DNA from 3 places in the Pseudomonas syringae pv. coryli str. NCPPB 4273 genome. Region 2 is predicted to be linked to each of the others. Evidence: predicted binding sites of a transcription regulator. Region 2 holds the regulator's gene; each other region holds the start of a gene.
The links. Region 2 encodes sigma-54, which starts transcription at its own class of promoters, with help from an activator protein. Its sites were predicted from a motif close to ANTGGCATNNANNTTGCTNT; they were not measured.

Region 1 (5,785 bases), on a different contig from region 2:
TCCAGACGCAGGTGCACGCGCAGATCGGGGTTGATCTTGTCGACCGAAGGGCGCTCGCCATCCGGGGTGCGCAGCTTGTCGACGATCGCATCCTTGACCTTCAGTGCACCGAAATGGGTGTTGTCGATGCCCGAACCATGGCCACTGAATTCCACGGCAATGGTGCCGTCGGATTCGAGATGGTCCTGCCACTCGACATCCAGTACGCCGTGGTAAAGGTCTTCGGCATCCTTCATCGGGAAGCGCTTGAGCACCAGCAACACGCGGTTGGCCAGGCGCGACCAGAGACACAGCCGGTAAGCGGTCTCCATGTCGGCCGAGCCGCGAATGGCTGAAGTGTGCTCGCGGGTCTCTTGCAGACCCAGCGCAGTGGCTTCCTCGGCAAGCAGGCCTTCAAGGCCTTTTGGGCAAGTGAGGAAAAGTTCGTAGCGATCCGACATGTGTATTCCAGGGCCTGAGCCGTCTGCGGCGGGCAACGCATTGCCCTGCCAGATTTGAACAGGCGTCTTTCATGGAGAACGCCTGCGTGGCACGTGATGTGTGCCGGTCCACCGCATGATCCTGTCATGTCATTGCGGCAGTTTTGGCGCGTATTAGAACAGATATCAGGCAAGGCGATGTCGGCAATGAAGGCGCGCAGTCAAAAGTCTTTTTTTGAAAAGTCACATTTTTGCAGCCTTGCTGTGACCCTTCGTCGCTTAAGCAGCCAAGGCATTGAGCCAGTATATGAGCCTGATAAGCGATCTCAATGGGCTCGCAAACCCCCATGTTCACGGGGCTGCAGAAAAAATCGTGGTTGAAACAGGTCAGCGCTTATTGCTCGACAGACCTGAATATGACGTGCTTATGACAAAACGATCATTCACACCGCCCTGCGCTTTGGTTAGAAATCGTCTCAGGTCATCGCCGCAATGGGGATGGCATCAAGGCCCGCGACGCCGGCAGCGGGCCCCAACGGCAGAAGATTCTGCCCGACCTCAACACGGGGTCTCAGGGATATTACAGTCAACAGACGAGGGCATTACCCTATGAGAAGACTTAAGCGTGATCCGTTGGAAAGAGCATTTTTACGCGGTTATCAATACGGCGTTCATGGTAAATCCCGTGAGCTTTGCCCTTTTACTCTACCGTCAGTACGCCAGGCATGGATCAATGGCTGGCGCGAAGGACGCGGCGACAACTGGGACGGTATGACCGGCACTGCGGGCATCCACAGACTCAACGAACTTCACGCGGTCGGATGAGGCGATTCACATCAAAGACTTTCAGGCCTCTGTCGGGCCATACATGACTGACTGATTCACACCTGCACCATGCACGCCCGACCCGGGCGGCGGGCCAACGCCCAGGGGCTCTCTTGCAGAGCCCCTTTTTTTATCCCGGGTTCAGCGTGCGGCGCGAGGCATTGCCGCAATGGCATCCACCGACTCGCGAATCAGCGCAGGGCCCTTGTAGATGAACCCCGAATAGATCTGCACCAGACTGGCACCCGCAGCGATCTTCTCGGCGGCATGCCGGCCTTCGGTGATCCCCCCGGCGGCGATGATCGGCAGACGACCCGCGAGCTCACCGGCCAGAACCTTGACGATGTGCGTGCTTTTTTCCCGAACCGGCGCGCCCGACAAACCGCCCGCCTGATCAGCATGCGGAAGGCCTTCGACGCCTTGGCGGCTCAGCGTGGTGTTGGTGGCAATGACTGCGTCCATACCGGACTCGATCAGGGCTGCGGCCACCAGCACGGTTTCTTCGTCGGTCATGTCCGGGGCAATCTTGATCGCCAGTGGCACACGCCTGCCATGCCGTTGCGTCAGTTCCTGCTGGCGCAGGCTCAGGGCCTGGAGCAGTTGCTTGAGCGAGTCGCCGAACTGCAGGCTGCGCAGCCCCGGCGTATTGGGCGAACTGACGTTGACCGTGACGTAGCTGGCATGGGCATAGACCTTGTCCAGACAGATCAGGTAATCGTCGACCGCGCGCTCGACCGGCGTGTCGAAGTTCTTGCCGATATTGATGCCCAGAACACCGCGATACTTTGCCGCTTCGACACGGGACACCAGGTTGTCGACGCCCAGATTGTTGAAGCCCATGCGGTTGATGATCGCCTCGGCGTTGGGCAGGCGGAAAATACGCGGCTTGGGATTGCCCGGCTGCGGACGTGGCGTCACTGTGCCGATCTCGACGAAACCGAAGCCCAGTTGCGCGAAGCCATCGATGGCCGCACCATTCTTGTCCAGGCCGGCTGCCAGCCCCACGGGGTTGGGAAACTCAAGGCCCATCACACTGACCGGCAACTTCGCCGGGGACTTGCTCAGCAGGCCATTGAGGCCCAGCCGTCCGCCTGCACCGATCAGGTCCAGCGACAGGTCATGAGAGGTTTCCGGGGAAAGTTTGAACAGTAACTGGCGGGCCAGGTTATACATGGCGGGATGGGCTCGTGAGCAGCTGAATTCAGGGTGGCGATTATAGACGTGTGCGGGCCTGTCAGGCGAGGCGCGCGACAAACTTGTTGCTCGCCCTCCCCCGGCGATGGCATATGCCTTGCTTGAAACCGCTATCGGCACTCACTCCAACGGCGGAGCGGTGCATGGACAACGGCGTCGCTTCGACACTTGCATTGCAATGGGTCGGACGACGCCTTTTTTCTGGACGGACCTTTGATGAAGCACGCGCGATGAACGAACGAACCGGTAATGCGCTGGACTGGGTGGCCGGTAGCGACGCCCCGGAAATGAACAGCCTGGACGTGGGCTTCATGGCATTGACCGACTGTGCCCCGCTGGTGGTCGCGGCCACGCAGGGTTTCGCCCAGCCTTACGGCCTGAGCCTGAACCTCGAGCGTCAGACCTCCTGGGCCGGGCTGCGCGACAGACTGGTCAGCGGACAACTGCAGGCGGCACACAGCCTGTACGGTCTGATCTATGCTGTGGAACTGGGCATCAGCGGCGGCCCGGCGACCGACATGGCCATCCTCATGGGGCTCAACCAGAACGGCCAGTGCATCAACCTGTCCCGCGAGTTGCAACAGGCGGGCGTGATCACTCCTGAAGCACTGGACAAACGCGCGCACCAAAGCGGCTCAAGGCTGACCTTCGCGCAGACCTTCCCCACCGGCAACCATGCCATGTGGCTCTACTACTGGCTGGCCAGCCAGGGCATTCATCCGCTCGATGATGTGAACAGTGTCGTGGTGCCGCCCACGCAAATGGCGCAACACCTGCAGGCCGGGCGCATCGACGGTTTCTGCGTCGGCGAACCCTGGGGCGCCAGCGCCGTTCAGCAGCAACTGGGCTTCACCATGGCGACCAGCCAGTCGATCTGGCCGGATCACCCGGGCAAGGTGCTGGGCTGTACCCGTGAGTTTGTCGAGCAGAACCCCAACACCGCCAGAGCGCTGATCATGGCCGTGCTGGAAGCCAGCCGCTTCATCGAGGAAAACGGTCATAACCGGCGCAGCACCGCACAACTGCTCAGCGGTGCCGATTACCTGGACACCTCAGTGGACTGCATCGAACCGCGTTTGCTCGGCCAGTACAGCGACGGTCTTGGCAATCGCTGGCAAGACCCTCACGCGGTCAGCTTCCATGCCCGGGGACAGGTCAACTACCCCTGGCTGTCTGACGGCATGTGGTTCATGACCCAGTTCCGACGCTGGGGCCTGTTGCGCGAAGACCCGGATTACCTGGCGGTGGCCAGCCGCGTGCAGCAACTCGACCTGTACCGTCAGGCCGCCAGTGCGCTGGGCGTCGACGTACCCGCCGCAACCTTGCGCAGCAGCCAGCTGATCGACGGCAGGGTCTGGGACGGCAGCGATCCGGCGGGCTACGCGCGTAGCTTCAAGCTCCACTCGCTGGCCGACGACGTGCCCGCTGTGGCCAGTCGTTGAAGGAGAACGTAACCATGCTGCGTATCCTGCTTATCAATGACACCGCCAAAAAGGTCGGTCGCCTCAGGTCAGCCTTGATAGAAGCCGGTTTCGAAGTGATCGACGAATCCGGCCTGATCATCGACCTGCCCGCACGCGTTGAAGCCGTGCGCCCGGACGTCATCCTCATCGACACTGAATCGCCAGGTCGCGACGTGATGGAGCAAGTGGTGCTGGTCAGCCGTGACCAGCCACGTCCCATCGTGATGTTCACCGACGAGCACGATCCAGGCGTGATGCGCCAGGCGATCAAGTCCGGGGTCAGCGCTTATATCGTCGAGGGTATCCAGGCGCAACGGTTGCAACCGATTCTGGATGTAGCAATGGCCCGCTTTGAAAGCGATCAGGCGCTGCGCGCGCAATTGCATGCCCGCGACCAGCAACTGGCCGAGCGCAAGCGCATCGAACTGGCCAAGGGGCTGCTGATGAAGATGAAGGATTGCAACGAAGAAGAGGCTTATACGCTGATGCGACGTCAGGCAATGAGTCGCCAGCAGAAGCTGATTCAGGTGGCCGAGCAGATTATCGCGATGAGCGAACTGCTGGGCTGAAGCCACGAAGAACGCCTGCCCGCACAGGCGTTCTTCAAGGGTTACAGGAGCACAGCCTGTCAGTTCAGCTGCACATCCTTCATCGCTGGCACGTAGCCATAGTCATACTCTTCCTGCACGAACGAGCGGTCGCCCTTCAACAGGATTCTGACCGTCGGCGCCTCGGTGCCGCCGATACGGTAGTCATCGCCGGTGGTGGGCACGCTGTCAATGAACGAAGTCACCAGGCCGTTCGGCATCACGCAGTGGGAGTACGTCTGGAAAGGCTGTGCAGGCGGATTGCCCAGCACCAGTCCGGATGCGTTCATCGGCCGGTAAGGCCCGAACAAATGCTCGCCCACAAAACCGTAAACGCCATCCGGCCCGGTCACACCGTCGGCATACGTAAACTTGTGACTAATGGTGAACAAATAATACTTGCCGTCCTGAAAGACATAATGCGGACGTTCGGTCTGATCATTGACACCCACCGCAGTGACCAGTGGCGGTAATATTTCCCACTCTTCACCGCTGAGATCCTTAGCAACCGCCAGCCCGATACAGCCCACTTGAAAACGCGCACCCCCAACTTCTTCATGGCCGGGTGGCACCGGGCCAAGTTCCGCAGCGCCAACGGTATGCGTACCGCGTTCGCCGGCGACATTACCTTCAAAGACCATATACAACTTGCCATCATTGGGATCAATAAATGGACTCGGGTCGCGGAAGTTCCACGTCGAGTTCTGCGCTTCGGTTTGATAATAAGTGCCGTCGGCCTCGAACAGTTTTTTGACCTGGGTAAAGTCTTTCAACTCCACGCCCTGATCGGACGTCACAATACGGCCGCGTACTTTGGCAATCGTCGCCCCCGGTGTCACGCAGGTGTAGTAAAGATCGATATCACCCTTGTCATTCAACAGTACCGGTGTGCCCGCCCACTCACGGGTGGTGGGCGACACGCCTTCGGCCATGACCCGGCCACCGAAGATCCAGTTCTTGCCGGTACGCGAATACCAGTAGCACATGCGCGCCCGCCCGTGACGATCTTCCCAGTCGCGCTTGATGTCGTAGCGGCCGTTGGCGCCGAGATACTGCGGGTCATCGGGATGGCGATCAGCTGTCAGCGTGACAATGACCGACCAGCCGTTGACCGAGACCACCGTGCCGTCAAGCTCGCGCAACGGCATGGTGTCCCAGATGAAGACCTTATCACTCATGACCGGGAAGTCCGCTTTTACCAACGGTTGCGTGGTGGTCGGGTCATTTTCATTGACCTTCAACGCATCGGCACGGGACCAGATGGTAGGTGCGTAATTGATGTTACTCATGATGATGA
Region 2 (5,785 bases):
CTGACGGCACACTGGCCGGCATCTTCACCGACGGTGATTTGCGCCGGACCCTGGACCGCCCTGTCGATATCCGCCAGACCATCATCGATGAGGTCATGACGCTTCATGGCAAGACCGCCCATGCCGAGATGCTCGCCGCCGAGGCGCTGAAAATCATGGAGGACAACAAAATCAGTGCGCTTGTTGTCGTAGACCAGAACGACCGTCCGGTTGGCGCATTCAACCTGCAGGATCTCCTGCGCGCAGGCGTCATGTAATGGAAACCCAAATAATGACCCAGGATCTCAAGCAACGCGGCAAGGCCATCAAGCTGGCAGTCTTCGACGTCGATGGCGTACTGACCGATGGCCGCCTTTACTTCATGGAAGATGGCAGCGAGATAAAGACATTCAATACCCTCGACGGCCAAGGCATTAAAATGCTGATAGCCTCAGGCGTCACCACGGCGATCATCAGTGGCCGCAAGACCGCGATAGTCGAGCGCCGGGCAAAGAGCCTGGGCATTGAACACCTGTTCCAGGGACGTGAAGACAAGCTGGTAGTGCTGGACAAGTTGCTGGCAGAACTCGATCTGAGTTACGAACAGGTCGCCTATCTGGGTGATGATCTGCCAGACTTGCCCGTTATCAGACGCGTCGGTCTGGGCATGGCAGTGGCCAATGCTGCCGGCTTTGTACGCGAGCATGCACACGGGATAACCAGGGCGCGAGGCGGCGAAGGTGCAGCGCGCGAATTCTGCGAACTGATTCTGAGTGCGCAAGGCAACCTTGAAGCGGCTCACTCCGCCTATTTATAGAAGCCATTATGTTCACTAAAAAATTTCGCAAGTTCCTGCTTCTCGGGGTACTGGCGCTGCTGCTGGCAGCGGTCGGCTACTGGAACATCAGCCCGGAAAGCTTCATGGATCAGCCTGATGCGTCGATTGACGACACGGCGATCGACTACTATGCGGTCAATACTCGCAGCGTGCAGTATCTGCCAGATGGCACACTTCAGTACGACATGACCTCCGACAAGGTCGAGCATGTGAAGGCCACAGATGTGAGCCTGCTGACGACACCCAATCTGAACATGTACCGCGGCGGAGCATTTCCGTGGCACGTGCAAAGCAAACGAGGTGAAGTTTCGTCCGGGGGCGATCAGGTCGAGCTCATGGATTCCGTTCGTGTTGAGCGCACCGATGAAAAACAGCGTACGACCATTATTACCAGCAGTCGCATGACCGTATTTCCTCAGAAGGAATATGCGGAGACCGACCAAGACGTTAGAATCGACGGCGCGGGCGGTGTCACTACGGCCAAGGGAATGAAAGCGTATTTGAAAGACAGCAGGATGGACCTGCTGTCCAACGTAAGAGGACAGTATGAGGCTCGTTAAAACTCTTCCTTTATTGCTCGGCCTGGGCGCAGCACTGGGAAGCGCGAGCGCCTGGTCCCTGCCAACCGACCGAGATCAGCCTATCCACATCCAGTCTGACGATGCTCAGCTCGATGACAAGAAAGGCGTGGCGACTTACAAGGGCAATGTCATCATCACTCAGGGCTCGATGAAAATCACAGGCAACACCGTGACGATCACGCGAAACGCCCAGGGCGAAGTCGACATATTCACCTCCGTCGGCAACCTGGCCTACTACGAGCAGAAGCCTGCCGTGGACAAACCGATCGTGCAGGCCTATGCCGTCACCATCCAGTATTACGCCGGCCAGGACCGTATCGTCCTGATCGACAAGGCCAAGGTCATCAATGATGGCAACACCTCGGAAGGCGAGAAGATCGTCTACGACACGGTCAGACAGGTCGTCAGCGCCGGTCGGGCCAATGGCGCCAAGGTGACTACACCACGTCCGCGTATCGACATGGTCATCCAGCCGAAAAAGAAAACCGATCAACCTCAGAAGGCCCAGTAAATGGCGACGCTCAAAGCCCAGCATCTGGCTAAAAGCTACAAAAGCCGGCAGGTCGTGCGCGATGTGAGCATCTCCATCGACAGCGGCCAGATCGTCGGCCTGCTGGGCCCGAACGGCGCCGGCAAGACCACTTGCTTCTACATGATCGTGGGTCTGGTCCAGGCTGATCAGGGTCGTGTGCTGATTGACGATCTGGATGTCAGCCATCAACCCATGCACGGTCGCGCCCGCGCGGGTATCGGCTACCTGCCTCAGGAAGCCTCGATTTTCCGCAAGCTGTCGGTGTCCGACAATATCATGGCGATTCTCGAGACCCGCAAGGAGCTCGATGCCGGTGCGCGCCGCAAGGAACTGGAAAGCCTGCTGCAGGAGTTCCACATTACCCATATCCGCGACAACCTGGGCATGAGCCTGTCGGGTGGTGAACGTCGCCGCGTGGAAATCGCTCGGGCCCTGGCCACCGCGCCGAAATTCATCCTCCTGGATGAACCGTTCGCAGGTGTCGACCCTATTTCGGTAGGCGACATCAAGCAGATCATTCACCACCTCAAGGCCAAGGGTATCGGTGTACTGATCACTGACCACAATGTCCGGGAAACGCTGGATATCTGCGAAATGGCCTACATCGTCAACGATGGACAGCTGATTGCGGAAGGCGACTCCGAGACCATTCTGGCGAATCAGCTGGTGAAAGAGGTCTACCTCGGCCACGAGTTCCGCCTTTAATCGACTGCCCCTTTGCGCTTCGCAGCCGATTGATGCCTACGCAGTGTATTGACAAGATTTTATTTGTCATACCACTCTAGGCAAATGCACAGGTTTCAGGCATATAATTTGCTTAAGTTGGCGCCACGGCGCCTGTAGTAGATGGCGCATGCGCGCCGGCGAATAAGGTGTTTAGCCCCTGCCATGAAACCATCGCTAGTCTTGAGAATGGGCCAGCAGCTGACGATGACACCGCAGCTGCAACAGGCAATCCGTTTACTCCAGCTTTCCACTCTGGATCTCCAGCAGGAGATCCAGGAGGCGCTGGAGTCAAACCCTATGCTGGAGCGGCAGGAAGAAGGCGACGACTTCGACCACTCCGACCCGCTTGCCGACAACATCGAACAAAAGCCCAACCCCGACGTTCAGGAACCGACTTATCAGGAATCCGCGCCTACCGTGGACAACCTTGAAGAAGGCGAATGGAACGAACGCATTCCCAACGAGCTGCCCGTCGATACGGCCTGGGAAGACATCTACCAGACCAGCGCCAGCAGCCTGCCAAGCAACGATGATGACGAGTGGGACTTCACCACACGCACCTCTGTCGGCGAAAGCCTGCAAAGCCACCTGCTGTGGCAACTGAATGTTGCGCCGATGTCCGACAAGGACCGCCTGGTGGCAGTCACGCTGATCGACTGCATCAACAACCAGGGTTACCTCGACGAGACACTCGATGAGATTCTCGAGTCGTTCGACCCCGAGCTGGACATCGAGCTCGACGAGATCGAAGCGGTACTGCACCGCATCCAGCAGTTTGAACCTGCTGGCATCGGCGCACGCAACCTGAGCGAATGCCTGCTGCTGCAACTGCGCCAGCTACCGGCAAAAACGCCCTGGCTGACGGAAGCACAACGCCTGGTCAGCGACTACATCGATCTGCTCGGAAGCCGCGACTACGGCCAACTGATGCGGCGCATGAAACTCAAGGAAGACGAGCTGCGCCAGGTCATCGAGCTGGTGCAGAGCCTCAACCCGCGTCCCGGCTCACAGATCGAATCCACCGAAGCCGAATACGTCATTCCGGACGTGATCGTGCGCAAGGACAACGAACGCTGGCTGGTCGAACTCAATCAGGAGTCGGTGCCGCGCCTGCGCGTCAATCCGCAATACGCGGGCTTCGTGCGGCGCGCCGACACCAGTGCAGACAACACCTTCATGCGCAATCAGTTGCAGGAAGCACGCTGGTTCATCAAGAGCCTGCAAAGCCGCAACGAAACGCTGATGAAGGTCGCCACGCAGATCGTCGAACATCAGCGCGGTTTTCTCGAGTACGGCGACGAGGCCATGAAGCCGCTCGTGCTGCACGATATTGCCGAGGCAGTGGGCATGCACGAATCGACCATCTCGCGGGTGACCACGCAGAAATTCATGCACACCCCACGCGGCATTTACGAGCTGAAATACTTCTTCTCAAGTCATGTGAGCACCTCCGAAGGCGGTGAATGCTCGTCCACGGCAATTCGCGCAATCATCAAAAAACTGGTTGCGGCGGAAAATCAGAAAAAGCCGTTGAGTGATAGCAAGATCGCTGGTTTACTGGAGGCACAAGGCATTCAAGTAGCCCGTCGCACAGTCGCCAAGTACCGTGAGTCTCTCGGGATCGCCCCTTCCAGTGAGCGTAAGCGACTGATGTGATGCAGGCCGAGCCACAGCGTTCCAGTGGCAGGCGCCATGCCTGCCTCTTTATGCACTGGCAAAGGAGAAAGCTGTATGCAAGTCAACATCAGTGGACACCAACTGGAAGTGACCAAACCCCTTCGTGAATACGTTGAGCTCAAGCTCAAGAAGCTCGAAGGGCATTTTGACAAGATTACCAACGTGCAGGTCACGATGACGGTCGAAAAGCTCAAGCAGAAGATCGAAGCCACGTTGCACATCCATGGTGGAGAGGTCGTTGCCAATGCTGAACATGATGACATGTACGCTGCCATCGACCTGCTCACTGACAAGCTAGACCGACAATTGCTCAAGCATAAGGAAAAGCAGCAAAGCATCCTCAAAGGTGCGGCCGCTCGCTAACGCCCATTTAATGATCCGAATCGAAAATATCCTGACCCCCGGCCGCTCCCTCGTGAACGTGCCGGGTGGCAGCAAAAAGCGTGTACTCGAAGAAATTGCCAACCTGATCGGCCGTGAAGTGCCGGGCATGGTTTCGGACATGGTATTCGCAAGCCTCGTCGCCCGGGAAAAACTGGGCTCGACCGGTTTTGGCAACGGTATTGCCATCCCCCACTGCCGCCTCGCTGACTGCAGCGAGCCTGTCAGTGCAGTGATTCACCTCGCTACACCCGTGGATTTCGACGCCATTGATGGCGCGCCGGTTGACCTGCTGTTCGTACTGCTGGTCCCGCAAGCCGCTACCGATGAGCACCTGGAGCTGCTGCGCCAGATCGCCAGCATGCTCGACGACAAAGATGTGCGTAAGCGTCTGCGCAGCGCCCAAAGCGCTGAGGCGCTTTATCAGGTGGTGCTGGACGTGCAGAACGGAAACTGACCATGCGCATGATCATCGTCAGCGGTCGCTCCGGCTCAGGCAAGAGTACGGCGCTCGATGTACTGGAAGACAGCGGCTTTTACTGCGTCGATAACCTGCCGGCCGGCCTGTTGCCGGAGCTGGCCGAACGCGCGCTGATCAACACAGAACTCGCCGAACCCTTGCTGGCGGTTTCGATAGATGCCCGCAACCTGCCCAGCCATCTGACCCGTTTTCCGCAGATGCTGGATGAAGTACGTTCGCGCAATATTCAGTGCGACGTGCTGTACCTGGATGCAGACGAAGCCACCCTGCTCAAGCGCTTCTCGGAAACCCGGCGCCGCCACCCCCTGAGCACGGCAGATCGTTCGCTGGCCGAAGCGATACGCGACGAGACTGCACTGCTTGGCCCGATCATCGATCTGGCCGACCTGAAGATCAACACCACCCACCTGAACCTCTATCAGTTGCGCGACGCGCTCAAGCTTCGTCTGCTGAACAAGCCCGAACCAGGCACTGCGTTTCTGATCGAGTCGTTTGGTTTCAAGCGCGGCATGCCTGTCGATGCAGACCTGGTATTCGACGTGCGCTGCCTGCCCAATCCGTACTGGAAGCCAGAACTGCGCGACCACTCT
Region 3 (5,785 bases), on a different contig from region 2:
GGTGTTGCAGTGGCGCCTGCCAGCGTGACGGAAACAGTACCGTCCTGGCCGACCGTGAAGGTCTGGGCGTTCTGCGGAACGACAATCGCAGGCTCGAGGGCATAACCATTGGCGGTCACGATCTGGCCGTTGGCGTCGAGGTGGAACGTACCGTCACGGCTGTAGGCAATGGTGCCGTCTGGCTGGGTCACCTGAAAGAAACCACGACCGTTGACCGCCAGGTCCAGCGGGTTGTTGGTGGTCTGCAGGCTACCGGCAGTGAAGTTCTTCTGCGTGCCGACAATGCGCACACCGGTACCCAGTTGCAGGCCGGAAGGCAGTTCGCTGTCCTGAGTGGACTGGGCACCCGGCTGGCGTTTGATCTGATACAGCAGGTCCTGGAACTCGGCACGGTCACTCTTGAAACCGGTGGTCGAGACGTTCGCCAGGTTGTTGGAGATGGTGGTCAGGTTGGTGTCCTGAGCGGCAAGGCCGGTTTTGGCGACGTATAGTGCAGGAAGCATGTGTGTTCTCCTCGAGCGCCGGTTTGTCGGCGCAAGCTGTCATTGATTAGCCAAGTTGCAAGACGCGAGCCATAGACTGATCGTCTTCTTCGGCGGTCTTCATCATCTTGACGTGCAATTCGAATTGACGGGACAAGGCCAGTACCGAGGTCATTTCCTCGACCGCGTTGACGTTGCTCGCCTGCAGAAAGCCGGACTCGACCTGAACGGTGGCGTCTGCGTCGGCAGGCCGGCCGGTCTTGGTGTGGATCAGGCCGTCAGGGCCTTTCTCCATGGTCTTCAGGTCAGGCCTGACCAGCTTGATGCGGTCAACCTGCGCCATCACCTGCGGACTCTCGCCCAGTGAACGAATGCTGATCGTGCCGTCGGCGCCGATCTCGATCTGCTGCTGAGGCGGCACGGCAATCGGACCGCCGTTGCCCATAACCGGCAAACCACTGCCGTCGCGCAACACGCCCAGGGCGTCGATGTTCATGCCGGAACTGCGGGTGTAGGCTTCACCGCCGTCGGGCGTCTGCACGGCGATCCAGCCATCACCCTTGACGGCGATGTCCAGCTCACGACCGGTCTGCACCATGGCACCGGCGGAAAAGTCGGTCCCGGGACGCTCGCTCATGGCATAGGCGCGCGATGGCATGACCTCGCCAAACACCGGCATCGAGCGGGCCTGTTCCAGGTCACGCATGAAACCGTTGGTCGAGACGTTCGCCAGGTTGTTGGCATGAGCCTTTTGCGCGATCGCGTTTTCGGATGCACCGCTCATTGCGACGTAAAGCAACTTGTCCACAGTCTTCCTCCTCCGACAGACGCTTGCCGCCTGTAGCTGTTCTGAAAGGGTTAAAGCAATTTTTGAACCAACTTGTCAGGCTCGATACAAATGCCTGATTAGCCAGTAAAAACTGGCCATCGCCGATCGCCTTGGGACAGAGCGCCAGCCAATAGCGGCGGTGGACTGCCGCCTGCCGCCTGCCAGGCAGGAAACACCGCCAAAAAAACTTCATCGAACTGCGCCGAGAACCGGATCGACAGTGATAATCTTGCCGACACCGCAACCCTGACCGGGAACCGTCATGCCTTTTCGTGCGTGCATCATCGGTATCGCGAGCGCGAGCCTGATGACCTTTGCCCTGCTCTCCCAGGCCGCTCCCGCCCGCTATTACAAATGGCAGGGCGACAGCCGGATCGTCTGCGCCCAGGCCAGCCCAGGCCCAGGCTGGAAACGCTTGAAAGGCCACTTCATCAAAGCCGACTGCTCGATCTGATCAGGTCGATTGAATCAGCGTCTGCATCAGCGTCACTTCGGTGGATATCGCCTTGGAGTTGGCCTGATAGGCCGTCTGGGCCTGGATCAGCGCAATCAGCTCATCGGCCAGCACGACGTTCGACCCCTCCAGCGCGCCACTGACGATGCTGCCCAGCGTGCCGACGCCCGGCACATCATATTCAGCCACTCCGGAATCAGCAGTGGCGGTCCAGCGTGTATCGCTACGCGGCTGCAAGCCATGCGGATTGGCGAAACTGGCGAGCATCACCTGACCGATGGGCTTGGTCATGCCATTGGTAAACCCGGCACGCAGAATGCCGTCCCGGCCGACGTCGAGGCTTTTCAACTCCCCTGCCGAATGGCCATCCACGTATGCGGCGGAGCGCGAACTGGCAGCGTTGTGCTGAAGCAGATGGGTGAAGTCGATGGTGATGCCGTCAGCACTGCCAGCCGCCCCGTTGGGTATCCAGCGCTCGCGACTGGTGCCAGGATCAACCGCCATCACCGGCGACCAGCCCGTGAGTTTCAGCTGATCGCCGTTGCTGCTCAGGCCCGGACTGCCGGTCAACGACGCGACAGCGCCATGGGAATCGAAAACAATGTTCGCCGTCAGCGGCGCCCTGGAACCGGGGTTCTGCGGATTTCGATCGTCGATCAGCACGTGCAGGCGCCAGCTGTTGGTGCCGTCTTTCACGAAATACTGTTTCAGCTCATGGGTGTTGCCCTGACTGTCAAAGATCTGGTTACCGAACATCCTGCTGTAAGTGTTCAGATCTGCGGGATTGAAGTCCGGAACCGGCCGATGCATGACCGTATCGCCCGGGTCGAGCAGACTGGCCCCGGCGTCGTTCAACGGCAACGAAACAGCTCCGCCATTCAGGGAGCCATTCGCCGCCCAGGCGCCATTGATCTGCGCGGCAGGCACCCAACCCTGCAAGGCAAACTCGGTGTCTGAAACTTTGCGCAGATGCTGATCATTGCCGCTGTACGACAGGGAACCGTCAGGCTTCAGCTCGAGGCTTACCTGCAGCGGCGCTACGCTGTCGGGATCCACCGGATTGCGCCCGTCCACCAGTACATACATCGACCACTGATTGGCCTCGGTCTTGACGAAATACTGCTTGAGCTCATGATTGGCTGCGGGCACCGGAGTGATGCCCACATCCTGGATGGTCCGGGTGGCAACCCGTGTGTAGGTCGCGGGGTCGTCCGGGTCAAAGGTCGGCAAGCGAGCAAGCGAAGGCAGCGAGGCATCCAGATTGATAGTTTCAGCCACCGTGGTCGTGGCCCTGGCACCGACGTTGGACGTATCGATCTGCAAGTCCGTGCGGATGCCACTGGCAATCTCGCCCTTGTCGTTTGCGGCGTAACCCTGCAAGCGCCCGCCATCGCTGTCGACGACAAAGTTCGCAGCGTCCTTCAAAAAGGCGCCAGCCCGCGTATAGGCCAGTGAACCCTGATCACTGACCACGAAAAAACCGTTGCCCTGAATACGCATATCCAGCGCATTGCCGGAACTGATCACCGTTTCACCCTGATTGAAATTCTGCTGCACCGAAGCAAGTCGTACGCCATCCCCGACGGCGTGCTGCCCGGCCCCCAACTGTGCGGACGCATATAAAGCAGAAAACTGCGCACGAGACGACTTGAACCCCAGGGTGCCGACGTTGGCAATATTGTTACCCGCTACTTCCAGTCGTTTATTGGCAGCATGAATACCGCTGATCGCTGTATTGAATGACATGAGAACTCCCTTGCCGTAAAGGCAATTCATAGAGGAGTTTTATTCTCACATCATCGTGCGTAGGAAGTTTCCAAGTAGGATGCGGGAGTCATCCGTAACTTTCAGTACTAAAAAAAACATAACAAAATACTTTGCAGACACCCATAAAAAAGCCCCTTTTTACAGGGGCTCTTTCAACACGTATCAAACAACGCGTGTTACGTCATCTGAATAGTGGTCTGCATGATAGTGCTTTGGGTGGAAATGGTCTTGGCGTTAGCCTGATAGTTGCTCTGCGCCTTGATCAGGTTAACCAGTTCCATGGTCAGGTCGACGTTGGATTCTTCCAGCGCCTGACCGGTGATGTAACCCAAGGTACCCGACTGTGGAGCGCCGCTCACCGGTACGCCGGAAGCGAACGTTTCACGCCAGTTGGTGCCGCCGGCCTGCGCCAGACCCTGCACGTTGGCAAAGCTGGTCAGCGAAGTCTGACCGATCACCTGCGACTTGCCGTTGGTATAAGTGGCGAACAGGTTGCCGCTGGAGTCAACGTTCATGCCGCTCAGCTGGCCAGTGGCGTAGCCATTCTGATCCTGCTTGAGCAGACCGGATACCGAAGCGGTCTGGGTAGTGGTCGACATGTCCAGCTTGATCGAAGCTGCGCCCGTCGCGCCGTTGGCTGCCCAGGTGGCTGTTGTGCCAGTACCGACCTGCACACCAGGTACCCAGTTGCTCACGGCGAATGTACCGTCAGCGTTGAACTTGATGTTGGCGCTGCCAGTAGGAACGGCGCCGCCGGCGGTGGTTACCAGGTTGCCCGAAGAATCGAATGTCAGGTCATTCTTGTCCGGCGCGGTGGACGTCGGATCGGAAATGCTGCGCCCGTCCATCAGGGAATACATCGACCAGGTGTTGGTGCCGGTCTTGACGAAATACTGATCCAGGGTGTGAGCATTACCCTGAGTGTCGTAAGTCGGGGTGCTGTATTTGACGTTGTAGCTATTGGTATCGGTCGCATCGAACGTCGCAACGGTCGGCAACGCAGTCGTCGAGTTCAGGTTGGCGGAGTTGGTGATCGTGGTCGTCGCCTTGGGGTCCAGGTTGGACGCGTTCACACGCAGATCGCTGAGCGCGCCGGTCACCACAGCGCCATTGGCGTCAACGTTGTAACCCTGCAGCTTCATGTTGCTGCTATTGACGACGTAGCCTTCCTTGTCGGTGTGGAATGCACCGGCACGGGTATACAGCTTCTCGCCGTTATTGCTCATCATGAAGAACCCGTCGCCATTGATGGCAAGGTCCAGACTGTTGGCTGTTCCGGTGGTCAGGCTGCCCTGGGAGAACTGCTGGGAAACCGCAGCGGTTGTCACGCCACTGCCGACGCTGGTATTGCCTGAAGTACCGCGAATCGACTGAGCATATTGATCAGCGAACTCGGCACGTGACGATTTGAAACCGGTTGTCGCGACGTTGGCAATGTTGTTGCCGGTAACGTCGAGACTTTTGTTTGCAGCATAGAGCCCACTAAGGCCGATATTGAAAGACATGTTTCACTCCTGCGCCGTAGCGGCTCTACAATCCGATAGTTTGAACTTTGGACAGGGCAACACTGCCGCTGGCCAGGTTAAGCGTTGTTTCTGCGCCATTGACACCCAGCGTGACACTGTTGACCGTGGCGGGCAGGTAAGTTGAAAACTGTGTGTTCTTGCCTTCGACCGAGCCTTCAGCCTTGAAGCTGTAAGTGCCCGATGGCAGCTGGGTACCGCTTGAGTCCGTACCGTCCCAGGCAAAGCTGGTAGTACCGGCTTTTTGCGTGCCCAGGTCGACACTGTCGACCAGATTCGATTGCGCGTCGTACACCTTGACAGTCGTTAGCGAGCTCTCGCTCGGCACCACGATCGAACCGGTCAGGCCTTTGGTGGTATCGACCGAAGTACTGCTCGCATCAATGATCACCGAGCGGCCGACCAGTGAAGAGGCCTGCAAGGCCTGCGACGACTTGTAGCTGCTGGCGATCGTGTCCACCGTCGACGTCAGGTTCTGCATGCTTTCAAGGCTGCTGAACTGCGCCAGTTGCGCCACGAACTGCGTATTGTCCTGCGGGTCCAGAGGGTTCTGGTTCTTCATCTGCGTGACCAGCAGTTGCAGGAACGAATCCTTGCCCAACGTGCCGGTAGAGTCCGTCTTGGTCGGTGTCGGGTTCTGCAGCGTATTCAGAAACGTCGATGAGACGCTGGTTGCTGAGGTGTTATCAACGGCCATAACTTTCGCCTTCTATCACTGACCGAGGGTCAG

Region 1: the regulator sigma-54 is predicted to act here: its motif matches at 2,523-2,542, upstream of P406_RS22305 (CmpA/NrtA family ABC transporter substrate-binding protein).
Region 3: the regulator sigma-54 is predicted to act here: its motif matches at 1,343-1,362, upstream of P406_RS21805 (flagellar basal body rod protein FlgF).

What each region holds. Positions count from the first base shown of each region.
Region 1 covers NZ_AWQP01000062.1:22,123-27,907, reverse strand. The annotation lists gene rlmKL (bifunctional 23S rRNA (guanine(2069)-N(7))-methyltransferase RlmK/23S rRNA (guanine(2445)-N(2))-methyltransferase RlmL) at 1-440, opposite strand, end outside; gene rmf (ribosome modulation factor) at 1,029-1,244, shown strand; gene P406_RS22310 (quinone-dependent dihydroorotate dehydrogenase) at 1,386-2,417, opposite strand; gene P406_RS22305 (CmpA/NrtA family ABC transporter substrate-binding protein) at 2,669-3,880, shown strand; gene P406_RS22300 (ANTAR domain-containing response regulator) at 3,895-4,470, shown strand; gene P406_RS22295 (glycoside hydrolase family 68 protein) at 4,530-5,777, opposite strand.
Region 2 covers NZ_AWQP01000073.1:83,915-89,699, reverse strand. The annotation lists gene P406_RS25490 (KpsF/GutQ family sugar-phosphate isomerase) at 1-257, shown strand, start outside; gene P406_RS25485 (KdsC family phosphatase) at 257-796, shown strand; gene lptC (LPS export ABC transporter periplasmic protein LptC) at 805-1,377, shown strand; gene lptA (lipopolysaccharide transport periplasmic protein LptA) at 1,364-1,909, shown strand; gene lptB (LPS export ABC transporter ATP-binding protein) at 1,910-2,635, shown strand; gene P406_RS25465 (RNA polymerase factor sigma-54) at 2,819-4,312, shown strand; gene hpf (ribosome hibernation-promoting factor, HPF/YfiA family) at 4,388-4,696, shown strand; gene ptsN (PTS IIA-like nitrogen regulatory protein PtsN) at 4,707-5,171, shown strand; gene rapZ (RNase adapter RapZ) at 5,174-5,785, shown strand, end outside.
Region 3 covers NZ_AWQP01000059.1:22,035-27,819, reverse strand. The annotation lists gene flgG (flagellar basal-body rod protein FlgG) at 1-503, opposite strand, end outside; gene P406_RS21805 (flagellar basal body rod protein FlgF) at 550-1,290, opposite strand; gene P406_RS29475 (hypothetical protein) at 1,574-1,765, shown strand; gene P406_RS21795 (flagellar hook protein FlgE) at 1,766-3,511, opposite strand; gene flgE (flagellar hook protein FlgE) at 3,709-5,037, opposite strand; gene flgD (flagellar hook assembly protein FlgD) at 5,063-5,752, opposite strand; gene flgC (flagellar basal body rod protein FlgC) at 5,768-5,785, opposite strand, start outside.